2 linked regions of the Hoeflea sp. 108 genome follow. The protein of the gene in region 2 binds, or shares a complex with, the protein of the main gene of each other region. Links are inferred from orthologs where the notes say so. Each region holds a gene or a part of one and is shown on either strand. Other genes may lie near its edges.

Region 1 (4,412 bases), 3.4 Mb from region 2 along the record:
GCGACACGCGGCCTTCGAAGTTGCGGTTGCCCGAGAGCACGGCCGCACCGATCAGGCCCTTGTCGTTGATGGTCTTGGAGATCGGCGCCGGCAGCGGGCCGGAGTTGCCGATGCAGGTCGTGCAGCCGAAACCGACGAGGTTGAAGCCGATCTGGTCGAGCTCCTTCTGAAGGCCGGCCTTCTCGAGATACTCGGCAACGACCTGCGAGCCGGGCGCCAGCGAGGTCTTGACCCACGGCTTCTGCTTCAGGCCGACGCGGTTGGCGTTGCGGGCGAGCAGGCCTGCACCGATGAGCACGCTCGGGTTCGAGGTGTTGGTGCAGGACGTGATCGCCGCGATCACCACGTCGCCATGGCCGAGGTCGAAGTTTTCGCCCTCGACGGCGTAGCGCTTGGCAGTGTCGACGGTCTTCTTGTACTCGGCTTCCAGTGCGCTCGCGAAACCCGAGGCAATGCCGTCGAGCGGGATGCGGCCTTCGGGACGCTTCGGGCCGGCCATCGAGGGAACGACTGACGCCATGTCGAGTTCGAGCAGGTCGGTGAAGACAGGATCGGCCGAAGAGGCGTCGCGCCACATGCCCTGCGCCTTGGAATATTCCTCGACGAGTGCGATGCGGTTTTCGGCGCGGCCCGACATGTTGAGGTAGCGGATGGTCTCGGCATCAACCGGGAAGAAGCCGCAGGTCGCTCCATACTCAGGCGCCATGTTGCCGATGGTGGCGCGGTCGGCCAGCGTCATGTTGCTGAGGCCGGGGCCGAAGAACTCGACGAACTTGCCGACGACGCCCTTCTTGCGCAGCATCTGGGTGACGGTCAGCACCAGATCGGTGGCGGTGACGCCTTCCTTGAGCTTGCCGGTCAGGCGGAAGCCGATGACCTCGGGCAGCAGCATGGAGACGGGCTGGCCGAGCATCGCGGCCTCGGCCTCGATGCCGCCCACGCCCCAGCCCAGCACGCCCAGGCCGTTGATCATGGTGGTGTGCGAGTCGGTGCCGACGCAGGTGTCGGGATAGGCGGTCGTTTCGCCATCCTCGGTGTTCGTCCAGACGGTCTGGGCGAGGTATTCGAGGTTGACCTGGTGGCAGATGCCGGTGCCGGGCGGCACGACGCGGAAGTTGCGGAACGCCTGCTGGCCCCACTTCAGGAACTTGTAGCGCTCTTCATTGCGCTCGTATTCGAGCTCGACGTTGCGGGCAAAGGCCAGCGGGGTGCCGAATTCGTCGACGATGACCGAGTGGTCGATGACGAGGTCGACAGGAACCAGCGGATTGATCTTCTCGGGGTCGCCACCGAGGGTCTTGATGCCGTCACGCATGGCGGCGAGGTCGACCACGGCCGGAACGCCGGTGAAGTCCTGCATCAGCACGCGGGCCGGGCGGTAGGCGATCTCGACGCCGGCGGTGCCCTTGTCGACCAGCCAGCCGGCAACGGCCTGGATGGCTTCCTTGGTGACGGTGCGACCGTCTTCGTTGCGCAGCAGGTTCTCGAGCAGCACCTTCATCGAATAGGGCAGCTGCGAAACGCCGGTAAGGCCGTTCTTCTCAGCCTCGATGAGGCTGTAATAAACGTAATCCGCGCCGCCTGCGGTCAGCGTGCGACGGCAATTGAAACTATCTAGAGATTTGGACACGAGCATCCATCCTTGTCTGTTCAGCCTGAAAGGGAACGGACTCCGATGGGCATGCAATCACGCGCAAAGGTGCGGGTACGGCCATTTCCGCTGTCCGGTCCCAAGCAACCCGAGCCGTTCAAGGCGGCGCGTGCGCTGGTTCGGCGCAAATTCTGTTTCCATGCCGACCGCTGGCATGGTCGAGTGGCATATAGAGAATTTCCTAGAATAGTTCTAGACGGAGATTCGCCTATTTTGCTGCGACGCGAAGCGACAGCGAAATAGTCTCGGCGACGGGGGAAGTATGCGGCTTATCGCCGAAAATCTCAGCGGTGAACGCGGCGGCGAGGCGGTTTTTGCCGATATCGGCTTTGCGCTCGCCGATGGCGAGGCGCTTGTCGTCACCGGCCCCAACGGTTCGGGCAAGTCGACCTTGCTGCGCGTGATCGCCGGGCTCCTGCCGCATGCTTCGGGGCGAATCACCGTGGAGGGCGGCGGCGAGGATTTTTCCACGGTTGCCGCGGCCTGCCATTATCTCGGCCACCAGAACGCAATGAAGGCGGCGCTGACCGTGAACGAGAACCTGGAGTTCTGGCAAAGCTTTGCCGGCAACGGACAGCTCGGCATTGGCCAGGCGCTGGAGCATGTCGGCCTCGACGACCTCGGCCACCTGCCCTTCGGCTATCTCTCCACCGGCCAGAAGCGCCGCGCCGCAATCGCCAAGCTGCTCATCAGCCACCGCCCGGTCTGGCTGCTCGACGAGCCCACGGCAGGGTTGGACAAGGCCTCGGACGCGCGTTTCGCAGGGTTGATGCGGGATCATTGCGCGGCTGGCGGGATCGTCGTCGCCGCGACGCATTTGCCGCTCGGGCTGGAGGGCGTGAAGACCCTGGAGATGGGGCGGGTGCATGTCTGAGGGCTTAGCGCTTCTTCGCACTCCTCTCTCCGCGCAGATCGCCGGAGCTCCCCCATGCTAGCCCTCTACCTCCGCGATCTCCGAATGGGCGTCCGCGCCGGCGGTGGGGCGCTGACGGGTGTGCTGTTCTTTCTCGCCGTCGTCGTCACCATCCCCTTCGGCGTCGGCCCCGACCTCAACCTGCTCGCTCGCATTGGCCCGGCGATCCTTTGGATCGGCGCCCTGCTTGCCAGCCTGCTCGGCCTCGACCGCCTGTTCCAGGCCGACCGCGAGGATGGCTCGCTTGATCTGCTGGTGCTCAATGCCGACCGCCACATGCTGGCACTCACCGTGTTCGTCAAATGCCTGGCGCACTGGACGGCGAGCGTATTGCCGCTGGTCATCGCCGCGCCCCTGCTCGGCCTGTTCATGAACATGGAGCCGGTGGGCATCGGTGCTGCCGCACTTACCCTGCTTGTCGGCACGCCGGCCATCGTCTTCATCGGCGCGACAGGGGCCGCCGTCACCGTCGTCTTGCCGCGCGGGGGGCTGCTGATCTCGGTGCTGATCCTGCCGCTGGTCATCCCGGTGCTGATCTTCGGCGTTACGGCAGCCTATGGCGCGGTCAACGATCCCGACCCGTTTACGCCGCCGTTCCTCATCCTCTGTGCGCTGACCATGTTCCTTGCCGTCATCGGGCCATTCGCGGCGGCGGTGGCGCTGCGCTCGGGCACCGACTGATCACGTTCGCTTCAATTGGCTTGCTGCGGCGCGGCGTCCGATTGCACCCACGCCCTGCCCCGGCTAAACGAGGCGCATGGTCGGAAACATCGACATGATCAAGATTTGCCCTGGGATGACAGCCCGATGAGCGTCCACGCCCTCTATGTCACCGCCGCCTATGCGGTTTCATCAGTGGCGATTGCCGGCCTGGTCCTGTGGATACTCGCCGACCAGCGTGCCCGCAAGCGCGAGATGGCCGAGCTGGAGGCCGCCGGCCACCGCCGCCGGTCCGACAAGAGCGGGGCCAAGGCATGAGCATCGAAAGCCAGAAACCGGCACGGCCACGCAGGATCTTCGTGCTGCTGCCGCTGCTGATCTTTCTGCTGCTGGCAGGCGTCTTCCTGATGCAGCTGCTCTCCGGCCGCGACCTCTCGGTCGTGCCGTCGGCGTTGATCGGTCAGATGGCGCCGAAGACCGAACTGCCTCCGCTCGAGGGCATGCAGGTGCCCGGGCTGAACTCCGCCGACTTCACCGGCAAGGTAACGCTGGTCAATGTCTGGGCGTCGTGGTGCGCGCCCTGCCGGGAGGAGCACCCTGTTCTGCTTGAACTGTCCAAGGACCAGCGCTTTTCCATCGCCGGCCTGAACTACAAGGACAAGCCGGAGAATGCCCGCCGTTTCCTCGGCGATCTCGGCAGCCCCTACAAGGCGATCGGCGTCGATCCCGATGGCCGCACGGCAATCGACTGGGGCGTCTATGGCGTGCCGGAAACCTTCCTCGTCGGCAAGGACGGCAAGGTCGCCTTCAAGCATGTCGGCCCGCTGTCGCCCGAGGCTGTCACCACGACCCTGATGCCGGCCATCGAAAAGGCGCTCGCGGCGCAGCAATAGCCGGAAGCATCCGCATTTTTGCGACACGTGCGAATCGCCAGGATTTGCACTACGTTCTCATACAGCCGTAGGGGAGAGGCGCGCCGCCATGGCGCGGCAAGCGGCTGTCGGGGGAGACGTCAATGCAAGACAGTTCCGCGCTCGTCATCTTTCTGCCGCTGGCACTCGGTGTCATCATGCTCGGCCTCGGCCTGTCGCTGACATCAGATGATTTTCGCAACGTCCTGCAAAAACCCAAGGCGGTGATCGTCGCGCTTCTCTGCCAGACCGTCATCCTGCCGCTCGCCTGCCTGGG
Region 2 (6,010 bases):
GGCCAACTGATCGCCGACCACGCGGCGGCGATGCAGCAGCAGATCGATCATTATCTGCAGCGCGCGCGTGTTGCGGCGCAACGCGAAAGCGTCGTCTATCGCACGCCGGTCACGCCGCTGCTTGAACGCATGGTGCGCGTCATGGACAAGCTGTCTCGTGGCACCGGCATTTCACTGGCCACGCCGCCGGCGGACGTCGTCTTTGCCGGCGAGCGGGAAGATCTCGAGGAGGTTGTCGGCAACCTCCTCGAAAATGCAATGAAATGGGCGCACAGTGCGGTCAGGGTGTCTGTCGAAACGGCAGTGCCTGTTGGCGAGGAGCCGCCGCGATTTTCGATCCTGATCGAGGATGACGGACCGGGCATTCCCGAGGACAAGGCGCGCGAGGCACTGCAGCGCGGCAAGCGTCTCGACGAGACAAAACCGGGCACCGGGCTGGGGCTCGCCATTGTCGCCGACCTGGTCAAGGAGTATGGCGGCACCTTGCGGCTTGAGCGCTCGGCGATGGGCGGCTTGAAGGCTGTCGTCGAACTGCGCGGAGTGCAGTAGAAATGGCTGGCCGAATCGGCCCCATTTCGGCCAAAGATGGAAACTAACGCGACGCCAAGCCATTGTAAGTGGAAGCGAATTCGGGACCGGTGATGGATATGAGACTGCGGGTTGCACTGGTGGCGGGACTGATTGCCGTTTCCGGCTGCACGACCACTGGTCTGGGCAGCGGCGGCGGCATCATTCCGTCGTCCTCCGGCGCCGACACTGCAAATTCCAGCGGCAGGGTCGCAGCGCGTAACATCAACGCCATGAATGGCGGCCTGATCGGCGGTTCGATCGGCAGTGGCCTGAGCGACAGTGATCGCCGCAAGGCGCTGGAAGCGGAGTACCGCGCGCTGGAATACGGCCAGGGTGGCCAGGCGATTGGCTGGAAGGGCGATGGCCGCTCCGGCGAAGTCATCGCGGCTCAGCCTTATCGCGTCGGCTCGCAGGACTGCCGTCAATATTCGCAGACGGTGTTCACCACCGGAACTCCGCTGACCTCGCGCGGAACGGCCTGCCGCAACGCCGACGGCAGCTGGTCGCCGCTGACCTGAGGCACAATCCTACAATTGCCTGAAATTCAGTGCTGAATCGTCAATAAGCCGCAGCCCGTCCATGTTGGCAGTTTGATGGCTGCTGGCTATTTAGATGGCCATGCTGTTCTGGATTGTTGCCGCTCTTCTGACACTGGGTGCGAGCCTCGCGGTTCTGCTGCCTTTGACGCGCCAAGCCGAAGGCGACGCCGACAAGAGCCATGACCTGGAGGTCTATCGCGACCAGTTGGCGGAGGTGGAGCGCGACGCCGCGCGCGGCCTGATCGCCGCGCCCGACGCCGAGCAGGCGCGCGCCGAGATCGCACGCCGCATCATCAGGCTGGATGCCGAAGGCACGAGCGCACCGCGAAGCGGCCCGTCCTTGGCGCCGCGGCTGGTTGGTGTCGTTGCCGTGCTCGCAGTGCCGCTGTTGAGCTGGAGCGTCTATACGGTGATCGGCTCGCCCGACATTCCCTCGCAGCCGCTGAGCGCGCGCCTGTCGCAGAATCCCGCCAACAGCTCGGTCGACGAGTTGATCGCGCGCGCCGAGGCTCATCTTGTCGCCAACCCCACCGATGGCCGTGGCTGGGACGTACTGGCGCCTGTCTACATGCGCATGGGCCGCGCCAATGACGCGGTCACTGCCTATCGCAATGCGATCCGGCTGCTCGGCTCGTCCTCGGCGCGCGAATCCGGCCTTGGCGAAGCGATAGCTGCCGCCGCCGGCGGCATCGTCACCGCCGACGCGCGTTCGGCATTCGAGGATGCGCTGAAGAGCGACCCGACCAATCCCAAGGCGCGCTACTTCCTTGGCATCGCTTTGGCCCAGGAAGGCAAGACGGCCGACGCGGCCATCGTATGGCGTCAGTTGGCCGACGGAGTGCCTGCGGATTCGCCGTGGCGTTCGGTTGTCGAGCAGGCAATTGCGCAGGCGGAAGGCCGCGTGCCGCAACAGAACCAGACAGCCGGCGCACCTGCGCCCAGCCAGGACCAGATCGATGCCGCGGCTTCCATGTCGGCGGGCGACCGCACGGTGATGATCGAGGGCATGGTCGCCACGCTTGATGAGAAGCTGCGCCAGAACCCGCGCGACACGGAAGGCTGGCTGCGGCTTGTTCGTTCATATCAGGTGCTGGGCAAGACCGACCAGGCGCAGGACGCGCTGGGTCGCGCCTATACGGCCCTTGGCCGTGACAGCGACGACGGCCGCAAGCTCACCGAACTGGCCGGCTCGCTTGGCCTAAAGGTTACGGAGTAGGCCATGACGCGCAAACAGAAACGCCTCTCTGTCATTGCTGGCGCGCTGGTTTTCCTGGGCGCGGCAACGGCGCTGACCTTCTACGCGCTCGGCCAGAAGGCCTCCTATTTCTACATGCCAGGCGACCTGCAGACGGCGACCCTCGAGCCCGGCCAGCGCATACGTCTCGGCGGGTTGGTCGAGAACGGATCGATCGTGCGCGGGCAGGGGACCGAGGTGGCGTTCGGCGTCACCGATTCCGAGAAGACCGTGAAGGTGCGCTACACCGGCATCCTGCCGGACCTTTTCCGAGAAGGGCAGGGCGTCATTACCGAGGGCAGCTTCGCTGCGGACGGAACGTTTGTCGCCGACAGCGTGCTGGCCAAGCACGACGAGAACTACATGCCCAAGGAGGTTGCCGACAGCCTGAAGGCAAAGGGCGTCTGGCAACAGGAAACCACTCAATGATTGGCGGGCGGGGCTGAGATGGTCGAAACGGGTCACTTTGCGCTTATCCTGGCGCTTGCCTTGTCGCTGGTGCAGTCGCTGGTGCCGCTTTATGGCGCCCACAAGGGCGATGCCCGGCTGATGGCCGTGGGCGGGCCGGTGGCGGTCACCGGCTTCGCGCTGATCGCGCTGTCGTTCGCAGTGCTGACGGCCGCCTATGTCCAGTCGGACTTCTCGCTGGTCAACGTCTGGGAAAACTCCCACTCGCTGCAGCCGCTGCTCTATAAGATCACCGGTACCTGGGGCAACCACGAAGGCTCTATGCTGCTCTGGGTGCTGATCCTGGCTTTCTTCGGCGCGCTCGTGGCGGCCTTCGGCGGCAATCTGCCGGCGACGCTCCGCGCCAATGTGATTGCCGTCCAGGGCTGGATCGGCACGGCTTTCCTGCTCTTCATCCTGATCACGTCCAACCCGTTCACGCGGCTGGTGCCAGCTCCCATCGAAGGCAAGGATCTCAACCCGATCCTGCAGGACTTCGGCCTCGCGGTACACCCGCCGCTACTCTATCTCGGCTATGTCGGCTTCTCCGTCTGCTTCTCCTTTGCCGTCGCCGCGCTGATCGAGGGGCGCATCGATGCCGCATGGGCGCGCTGGGTGCGGCCGTGGACCCTGATGGCTTGGGTGTTCCTGACCGGCGGCATCGCCATGGGCTCCTACTGGGCCTATTACGAGCTCGGCTGGGGCGGCTTCTGGTTCTGGGACCCGGTCGAAAACGCGTCGTTCATGCCTTGGCTCGCCGGCACGGCACTGCTGCACTCGGCCATCGTCATGGAAAAGCGCTCGGCGCTGAAGATCTGGACGCTGCTGCTTGCCATCCTGACCTTTTCGCTGTCGTTGCTCGGCACCTTCCTTGTGCGCTCGGGCGTCTTGACCTCGGTCCACGCCTTTGCCAGCGATCCCAGCCGCGGCGTCTTCATCCTCTGCATCCTGATGCTGTTCATTGGCGGCTCGCTGGCCTTGTTCGCGCTGCGGGCGTCGTCGCTCACCGCGGGCGGCCTGTTCCATCCGATCTCGCGTGAAGGCGCGCTGGTGCTGAACAATCTGTTCCTCACCACGGCAACCGCGACGGTCTTGATCGGCACACTCTATCCGCTGCTGGTCGAGGCCCTGTTCGGCGACAAGATTTCGGTCGGCGAGCCCTTTTTCAATCTGACCTTCGGCCCGCTGATGTTGCCGCTGCTGCTGCTGGTACCCTTCGGCCCGCTGCTTGCCTGGAAGCGCGGCGACATCGCCGCAGCCTCGCAGCGCCTGATGTTTGCGTTTGGCGCAGCCCTTCTGGCCGTGCTCGTCACCTTCCTGTTCGTCGATGGCGCGTCGGTCTTCGCAGCCCTTGGGGCCGGCCTGTCGGCCTGGCTGGTTCTGGGGTCGCTGACCGACCTCGTGCTGAAGTCGGGTCTCGGCAATGTGACACCGCGCATCGCCCTGCGCCGCTTCCTCGGCTTGCCGCGTTCGGTCTTCGGCACCGCACTTGCCCATCTCGGGCTTGGGCTGACCCTGCTCGGCATCGTCTCGGTCCTGTCGTTCCAGAAAGAGGCGATCTTGGTGATGAAGCCGGCGCAGGTGCTGGAGATCGGTGGACACCATCTGCGTTTCGACGGCCTGCATCCGGTGCGTGGCCCGAACTTCACCGAAGACCAGGGCCGCTTCTCGCTGCTCGACGACAATGGCAAGCCGACCGCCGAGATCATGTCGGCCAAGCGCTTCTATCCGGTGCGCCAGATGCCGACAACGGAAGCAGGCATCCGCACGATGTGGCTGAGCCAGCTCTATGTCGCGCTGGGCGACGAGACGGCGGACGGCTCCGTTGTCGTGCGCGTCTGGTGGAAGCCGCTGGTGACGCTGATCTGGGGCGGCGCGCTGGTGATGATGGTCGGCGGTTTCGTGTCGCTGATGGACCGTCGCCTGCGGGTTGGTGCGCCGGCACGGCGCAAGACGGTTGAGGCCAAAGCGAGCCCGGTGACCTCATGATCAAGAAACTGCCGGCAGCAGCTGCCTTCCTGGGCGCACTCCTTCTTGCAGGCACGGCGCTCGCGGTGAAGCCGAACGAGATGCTGGCCGATCCGAAGCTTGAGGCCCGGGCGCGGCTGCTCTCGGAAGAGCTGCGCTGCATGGTCTGCCAGAACCAGTCCATTGACGAATCCGACGCGGAGCTCGCTGCCGACCTTCGCGTGTTGCTGCGCGAGCGCCTCATGGCAGGCGATACAGACAAGCAGGTGATGGACTACATCGTCTCCCGCTATGGCGAGTTTGTGCTCTTGAAACCGCCCTTCAACCTGCGCAACGCGCTGCTCTGGGGCGCGCCGGTGCTCATCCTGCTGGCGGGCGGGGCTTTCGTCTTCATGTCTGCCCGTTCGCGTCGCCGGCAAGAAACGACTGTACTCAGCAAGGAAGAGCAGGATGCGCTCGACGTTATCCTGCGCAAGGAAAGCTGATTTTCTCAAACATTACGAAAGTTTCATCCGTCGGAAATGGAGCTGTAATGTGAGCCTCTCTATCTCTTGAGTCATCGGATGCGGATGGAAAGCATCCCGCTCAAGAGGATCAGAGACAATGAACAGCGCACATTCTCCCCTTTCGCGTTCCCGCAAGCGCTTCATGGCCGCTGCCGCATCCGTCGCCCTTGCAGGTGCGATCGGCTTTGGCGCCATGACCAGCGGGACGATCCCCTCCTATGCCGACGCCGTGCGCGTCAATGCACCCCAGATTTCAAGCTTCGCCGACGTTGTCGACCAGGTCTCGCCCGCCGTTGTGAGCGTCCAGGTCAAGGCCCGGATCGATCCGGCCGCCGACACCGGCTCCTCGCCCTTCTCAGACCAGCAGAATTTTGACAACCTCCCCGACAACCATCCGCTGAAGCGCTTCTTCCGCCAGTTCGGCGGCCCGGATGGCCAGGGTGGTCAGGACGGCGGTCAGCGCTTCAAGCGCAACAACCGTGGCAACCAGCAGCCGCGTCCGGTCGCCCAGGGCTCGGGCTTCTTCATTTCCGATGACGGCTACCTGGTTACCAACAACCACGTCGTCGAGGACGGCACCGCCTATACTGTTGTCACCAATGACGGCAAGGAATTCGACGCCAAGCTGATCGGTACCGATCCGCGCACAGATCTCGCCGTGCTCAAGGTCGACGCCGCAGGCACCAAGTTCACCTATGTCTCCTTTGCCGACGATGCCAAGGTCCGTGTCGGCGACTGGGTCGTGG

The links. Proteins that work in one complex are often made in the same cells at the same time.
Region 1: the proteins of ccmE (region 2) and ccmB are in contact, whole or in part, in a solved structure (PDB 8CE8), measured with the Escherichia coli proteins. The link is inferred for Hoeflea sp. 108 from one-to-one orthologs.

What each region holds. Positions count from the first base shown.
Region 1 is NZ_KB890024.1:4,873,769-4,878,180, forward strand. What follows is about bases 1,661-4,412. They hold ccmB (heme exporter protein CcmB), read left to right. Parts: upstream 1,661-2,579; coding sequence 2,580-3,245; downstream 3,246-4,412. Other genes in these bases: ccmA (heme ABC exporter ATP-binding protein CcmA), read left to right, coding at 1,914-2,525; ccmD (heme exporter protein CcmD), read left to right, coding at 3,372-3,542; B015_RS0124255 (DsbE family thiol:disulfide interchange protein), read left to right, coding at 3,539-4,117; B015_RS0124260 (bile acid:sodium symporter family protein), read left to right, coding at 4,240-4,412. Also shown: aconitate hydratase AcnA, read right to left, coding at 1-1,630. UniProt on the Escherichia coli protein: Required for the export of heme to the periplasm for the biogenesis of c-type cytochromes.
Region 2 is NZ_KB890024.1:1,448,556-1,454,565, forward strand. What follows is about bases 1,362-4,050. They hold ccmE (cytochrome c maturation protein CcmE), read left to right. Parts: upstream 1,362-2,328; coding sequence 2,329-2,772; downstream 2,773-4,050. Other genes in these bases: ccmI (c-type cytochrome biogenesis protein CcmI), read left to right, coding at 1,362-2,325; B015_RS0107075 (heme lyase CcmF/NrfE family subunit), read left to right, coding at 2,791-4,050. In the rest of the region: B015_RS0107055 (ATP-binding protein), read left to right, coding at 1-549; B015_RS0107060 (hypothetical protein), read left to right, coding at 648-1,088; more of ccmI, read left to right, coding at 1,189-1,361; more of B015_RS0107075, read left to right, coding at 4,051-4,779; B015_RS0107080 (cytochrome c-type biogenesis protein), read left to right, coding at 4,776-5,243; B015_RS0107085 (Do family serine endopeptidase), read left to right, coding at 5,362-6,010. UniProt on the Escherichia coli protein: Heme chaperone required for the biogenesis of c-type cytochromes. Transiently binds heme delivered by CcmC and transfers the heme to apo-cytochromes in a process facilitated by CcmF and CcmH.